Desulfobacula toluolica Tol2: one gene and its partner. The protein of the gene in region 1 interacts with the protein of each later gene in a pairwise test. Links are inferred from orthologs where the notes say so. Each region holds a gene or a part of one and is shown on either strand. Other genes may lie near its edges. The genes, in order: TOL2_RS21830 and priA.

Region 1 (3,036 bases):
TTTCTTATTGCAGTCATACGACACCTCCTCTAATTATCCGATTTTATGATCTCGTAAATTCGTTGTTCGTCGTGTGTCAGTTCCTGGTGCCGGTCTATCATTTTTTCCAGAAAGCTGTGGTAGAAATCATGGCGCAGACTGTCCCGGTTTGCCAGGATAACCCATTGATTTTTTGTCCAGTTGATGGGGGATTGATCTTCATTGCCGGTTTCAAATATACCCACAAGGGCTTGTTTTTTATCGATGATCACATCTATGGATCGTCCGCCAATGGTCTGCTGTAACTGATCGCAATCCGGGTGCATCACCTGCACATCAAATTTTTTTTCAATCCTGCCCATGGCAATATAGCGAATATTTACACCTCGTTTGTCTGCATCCGTCAAATATCTGCCCAGGTGCAGGTCTGCCTCGGGAAACAATCTGACATAAATTTCCTGTTTCGCCTCTTTGATCATTTCCATGGCTTTTTCCATGACCGCGTCATACCCGGTAAGGGTCCAGACATATTCAACAGCATTCTTTTGGCAGGCCTTTGCGATCTGCTCTTCAAATGCTTTGATGCTTGTGTTAAATTTTTTTTTCAGCTGTCTGATCAATTCATCCGGAGGCAGGGGTGCATATTGGCCGGCATTGATGTTCATCACATAACCCTTGGAAATCAGGCTGCGCAACACATCATATATCCTTGATCTGGCAATCCCTGATTGCTTGCTCAACTGGGACCCGTTCACCGGGTGATGGCTTACCAGGGCCATATAACAGGCGGCTTCATATTGTGAAAATCCAAGATCTTTTAGATTTGAAAAGGATTCCATTTTATCCTCCAAAATGTTGCTACCCTAATAGCAACATAACTGTAACCCCAAGAATTGTCAATAGTTACGCTTCAAATGCCCGGTGAAAAAAATTATCCCTTTGACACCGGGTTTTGAATCAGGTAAATAGTTTAAAAAAATGAACATCTTAAATCTTATCCAAAAACAGGAGAATATAAATGGCGGGTCTTAATAAAGTGATGCTCATAGGGAACCTTGGCCGGGACCCTGAAATAAGGTATTCCCAGCAAGGATTGGCAGTCGTGAATTTTTCCCTTGCCACAAGCGAACAATGGACAGATAAAAACACCGGTGACAGACAGGTAAAAACAGAATGGCATCGCATTGTAGCCTTTGGCAAACCAGCTGAAACTCTTGAAAAATACCTGTCAAAAGGCAGTCAGGTTTATATTGAAGGCAGACTTCAGACACGGAACTATGAAAAAGACGGTCAAACCCATTATACTACAGAAATCGTGGTATCCAATTTTCAATTCCTTGGCGGCAGACAGGATAACCAGTTCGGTGGCGGAGGATTCCAAGGCGGTGGCGGCCAGCAGGGCGGCGGATATCAAGGCGGTGGAGGACAGCAAGGCGGTGGAGGATTCCAGGGAGGTGGCGGTTATCAGAAACCAGATTCCGGAAGCGACAGCAATTTCCAGGGTACAACAAGCCCGGGCATGACCGGCGGACAGCAGCCTATTCCTGATGATGATATTCCTTTTTAACCGTTTTGAAAATTTTGTTATTCTAAAAATAAAAAAGCCTCATGGTTGACCAATCGTCTACCATGAGGCTTTTGTTTAAAATGGTTCTAATCAGCCAAGCTGTTCTCTCATTGTAATATCATGCTTCATTTCCCGAAGCGGTTTTTTTACGGGCTTTTTTGCCTGTTCATCAAAATGACTTGCCACACAAACCTTTCTTAACTTTTCAAGGTTGTTTCCCAGCGCCTGTCTTTCTGACGGGGATAAATCTTTAATGCAACTATTATAATTTTGCTGACTTTTTCTTTTTGCTTTAAACTCCTGGTGCCTTCTCAGTGATCTTTCTTTCATAATACCGGCTCCTTTGTTTATAATAGTTTAAAAAATAATTTCCCAATACACACCTTTTAATTTGCATTCTTTTAATTTGCATGAAAGATGTGACACCCTTAACCTGAAAAAAAGAATAAACATTTAAAAAGAGTTTGGCAATCCTAAAATTATTTTCTTGGATGTTCTTTTCGCCACTGCTTGGGACTTTTATAGGAAGCCTTTTGTATCCACATCCCTTTTCGGGACTGCCTGGCCTTTGATTCTTCGGTTATATAGGCTTGGAAATCAAGATTTTTAGGCCGTCTGCCTTTATATACTTCGGCCAGCCCGGCCCTTACCATCGCGATATTTACATTTTTATTGCCGATAAAAACTTCTGCCAGTTGCCTGTTATATCCGCCGATACCGTAACTTTTAAGGGTGATGTTTTTATTGTCCACCAAACCTGCCAGATACTGCTTTGCTTTTTGGCTGAAAGGCTGGCTTTTTTGACCTTTGAATCCGATTTCCGGAGAATCTATTCCTACCAGCCGTATCTTGAAAATCAAATCAAGCCCGCTAACCTTTATGGTATCCCCGTCAAAGACCTTTAATACCTTAAATACCTGATGGTTATTTTTTACGGCTGTCAATTTTTGAAGAACGGCACGGCTTTCCGTCAGTTCTTCAACTGCTTCATCCAACGGAGCGGTTGTGTTGCTGAAATGCTTGGTACCGTTTTCATCGGTCCAAAAATAGATATTTCCGTACAAAAACAGGCTTAAAAAAAGAAGAAGAAAAACTTTAACAAAAGTTTTTATCATACAATTTGGTTTATCACCTTTTTTTTATCCACACAAACCCGGACCACTGTTTGTCATGTTTTTGCCAGGCAAGCTCAAATCCTTTTGCCGAATAGCAGGCGATAAGGGCTTGTGTTTCCCATTCGCGCACACCAGACAGAATGGCAATGCCATGATCTGTCAAGCTATCCCAAATCATATCAGACAAAGTTTTCAGCGTGGGAAATCTTAAATTGGCGCAAATGATGGAAACCGGAGAATTGCACTCTTTCATAGTGTCTTCAACGACGTTGATTTGTTTTGTCAGATGATTTAATGCAATATTTTTTTTAGCTTCATTAATGGACACCGGATCAATTTCATAAGCATTGCAGGCGGCAAGCCCTGAAAGGCACA
Region 2 (3,354 bases), 310 kb from region 1 along the record:
AGACCCTGTGGAAATTTTGAGTGAATACGGCTATTGGGGACTGTTTCTTGCTTCGTTTCTTGCCGCAACCATTCTCCCCATGAGTTCCGAAGTGGTTCTGGGCTATTTGTTAACTCATGATCTGAGTCCTTATATAACGGTTTTTGCAGCGACTTCGGGCAATGTGCTGGGATCTGTCGTAAATTATGGTTTGGGAATTTTGGGCAGCCGGATATCTTTTTATAAAATTTTTGGCTTATCAGACCTGGCAATGGGGCAGGCTGAAAAACGGTTTAAAAAATACGGGGTTTTCAGTCTTTTGTTTGCATGGGTTCCTGTTATTGGAGATCCCTTAACCGTGGCAGCAGGCGTGCTGAAAATAAATTTTGTTGTATTCCTTTTTCTTGTGAGCGTCGGTAAATTTTTGCGGTATTTGTTTGTATCCTGGGCGGTTTTATCGATTTAAGAGGTTTTTGTCTGATTTGACATGATTTGTAATTGTTTCAAGCCAGTCTTATGTTGAAATATTTCGGTTTTTGTGGTCAATAGGACAAATGATTAAGACACCTTACATATCGGTTGCCGTGACTCTTCCTGTAATGCAGTCCTATACATACCGGGTTCCGGATCAACTGAAAGCGGTTTGTTCCCCGGGAATGCGAGTCCTGGTTCCGTTCGGAAGAAGACGTGTGACCGGATATATCCTTTCCGGGCAGGAAAGCTGTGACGGGTTTACAGCAAAGAAGATTCTGGATGTATTGGATGATCATCCCCTGTTCCCTGAATCACAAATATCATTTTTCAAGTGGATTTCAAATTATTATATCCATCCTCTGGGGGATGTTATTAAAACAGCTCTTCCTTCGGGTTTTGATCGTCATGATGTCTCCTGTGTGTTTGTGACCCGGCAGGGGCGGCATAGCTTGAATAATGCCAAGGTAACGCCGGGGGAAGCCCAGGTCCTTGAATCTATTCTGCAAAAAGAATCGTGTACCCTGAAACAATTGGTGAAAAACAGTAAAAACACCACCATCAATGCCCTTATCCGCCGGATGGAAAAAAATGATCTGATAACGGTTTCAGCAGTTTTGAAAAAAGACGGGGCCACCATAAAAAAAGAAAAGTTCATCCTTTGTGGGGATGGCCCTAAAACAGCTCTTCGCATGTCAAAAAAACGGGAAAAGCTCCTTGCACTGGTCAAAAAGAAACAAGAAATTTCCCTGACCGGGTTGAAAGCTAAGATTCCCACTGCGCCAGCATTGATCAAACCATTGGCCGAGGCCGGATATGTCAAAATCATTCAACGCCAGGTTTTCAGAGACCCCCTGGGTGATCCTGTTGAGCCGGACAGACCACCGGAACTGACAGCGGAACAAGAACGGGTGGTAAGGCAGGTACAGGACAAATCAGGCCAAAGATTTAGCCCTTACCTTTTGTCCGGTATCACAGGTTCCGGCAAAACAGAAGTTTACATGCGGCTGGTCTGGGATGTGATTGAAAAGGGGAGAAACGCCATTGTGCTGGTGCCGGAAATTTCCCTGATCTCCCAGACGGAAAGACGGTTCAGGGCAAGGTTTGGTGATAAGGTTGCCGTGATTCATTCTGCCTTGTCCAAGGGTGAGCTGCTGGACCAGTGGCGAAAAATCGTTTTAAAAAAAGTAAAGATTGTTATCGGGGCCAGGTCTGCCGTGTTTGCACCGTTTGAAAATATCGGGGTCATTATCGTGGACGAGGAGCATGACGGGTCTTACAAGCAGGAGACAGGTCTCAGATATAATGCAAGGGATCTGGCCGTTGTCCGGGCAAAGCTTAACGGCTGCCCCGTGATTTTAGGGTCTGCCACCCCTTCGGTGCAATCCTATCAGAATGTGGTTCTCAAGCGGTTCGAAGAATTAAAACTTGAAACCCGTATCAACCGTCATCCCCTGCCGGAGATCATCCTTGTGGATTTGAAAAATTATAAAGATGCCAGGGGCAGTGACCGGATCATTACGCCAACGCTTGCGCAAGCGATCAGGGCCTGTCTTGATCAAGGAAAGCAGGCATTGATTTTTCTGAACCGGCGGGGTTTTGCAACCTTTCCGGTCTGCATGGACTGCGGCAAATCCTTGTCCTGTAAATATTGTGATATTACCATGACCATGCACAAAGGGCACAATGAATATCAATGCCATCTTTGCGGTTATGCCCGGTCCGTCAACATCAAATGCCCGGAGTGCGGGTCTAAAAAAATAAAGCTGTTGGGGTTTGGAACTGAAAAAGTTGAATCCATGCTAAAGGCCCTGTTTCCGGATGCAAGGCTTGCGAGGATGGATCAGGACTCCACATCCCAAAAAGGGGCCACCATAAAAATATTGAAGAGTATCCGAAACCGGAATATCGATATTGTTGTGGGAACCCAGATGCTTGCCAAAGGGCATGATTTTCCCTCTATCACCCTGGTGGGCGTGATTTGTGCCGATTTGTCCTTGAGTCTTCCGGATTTCAGGGCAGGGGAGCGAACATTTCAGCTTCTGGCCCAGGTGGCCGGTCGTGCAGGAAGAGGGGATACGCCGGGAAAAGTGATTATGCAGACCTATAATCCCGAACATTTTATTATTGAAGCCTCCAGGAAACAGGATTTTTTTGAATTTTTTCAAAATGAAGTGCCCTATCGGAAAGCCTTGATGTATCCGCCCTTCTCGCGGATGATTCAGTTGAAACTGTCGGGAAACAGCGCGGCAAAGGTAAAAGTCTATGCCGCCACTGTTGCACAGGTTCTCAAAGCCATGGTTGAAGCTCAGGAAAATCAAAAGGATCTGGTTCAGGTTTTGGGACCCATTGAGGCGAGTATTCCCAAAATTTCTTCACGGTTCAGATGGCAGATTCTTGTGAAAAGCCCTTCTTCAGCAATGTTAAACCAGCTGATAAAATCCATGATGGATAATCCCAAGACAAAGCCCAAGTCAGGGATGCGGCTGATTGTGGATGTTGATCCGTATTCTTTAATGTAGCATGGATTGGAAAAATTTATTTTGAAAGACCTGTTTTTGAAAAATCGCTGATAAATTGTGCCATGATTTTTGCAAGCCCTTTGTTCCAGCCAAAAACAAGGTGAGCCGGGTTGCGGGATAAAATGGGTTCCTGGGCCAGATAGGTCTTGCTGGAAATAACCTGGAAAGCTTTGCCTGTATTTTTTTTCAGAATCATTCTGATTTCAATTATGGCACTGGGATCATTTGTCGCCTGAAAATCTCCGTAAAGCCTTGTGATTTTACCGGATAAAAGGTAGGTGATGTCCTGTCTGCTGTCGGTGGGGGCAGGCTTAAAATGGTTTGAGTTGTAAAGATTTTCCGCAATTTTTTCTGTGATAAGCCGGGTTGGAGAATAGATAAA

Evidence for each region.
Region 2: the proteins of TOL2_RS21830 (region 1) and priA interact in binary tests that used the Escherichia coli proteins (3 or more experiments, as listed by UniProt). The link is inferred for Desulfobacula toluolica Tol2 from one-to-one orthologs.

The regions. Positions count from the first base shown.
Region 1 is NC_018645.1:4,839,048-4,842,083, reverse strand. The notes cover bases 63-2,771. They hold TOL2_RS21830 (single-stranded DNA-binding protein), read left to right. Parts: upstream 63-997; coding sequence 998-1,546; downstream 1,547-2,771. Other genes in these bases: TOL2_RS21815 (50S ribosomal protein L11 methyltransferase), read right to left, coding at 2,675-2,771; TOL2_RS21820 (thermonuclease family protein), read right to left, coding at 2,026-2,661; TOL2_RS21825 (hypothetical protein), read right to left, coding at 1,637-1,876; TOL2_RS21835 (TrmB family transcriptional regulator), read right to left, coding at 63-818. Also shown: TOL2_RS21840 (aspartate aminotransferase family protein), read right to left, coding at 1-17; more of TOL2_RS21835, read right to left, coding at 30-62; more of TOL2_RS21815, read right to left, coding at 2,772-3,036. UniProt on the Escherichia coli protein: Plays an important role in DNA replication, recombination and repair. Binds to ssDNA and to an array of partner proteins to recruit them to their sites of action during DNA metabolism. Acts as a sliding platform that migrates on DNA via reptation.
Region 2 is NC_018645.1:4,526,048-4,529,401, reverse strand. The notes cover bases 226-3,252. They hold priA (primosomal protein N'), read left to right. Parts: upstream 226-533; coding sequence 534-2,972; downstream 2,973-3,252. Other genes in these bases: TOL2_RS20550 (ABC-type transport auxiliary lipoprotein family protein), read right to left, coding at 2,989-3,252; TOL2_RS20560 (YqaA family protein), read left to right, coding at 226-445. Also shown: TOL2_RS20565 (NAD(P)-dependent oxidoreductase), read left to right, coding at 1-2; more of TOL2_RS20560, read left to right, coding at 8-225; more of TOL2_RS20550, read right to left, coding at 3,253-3,354.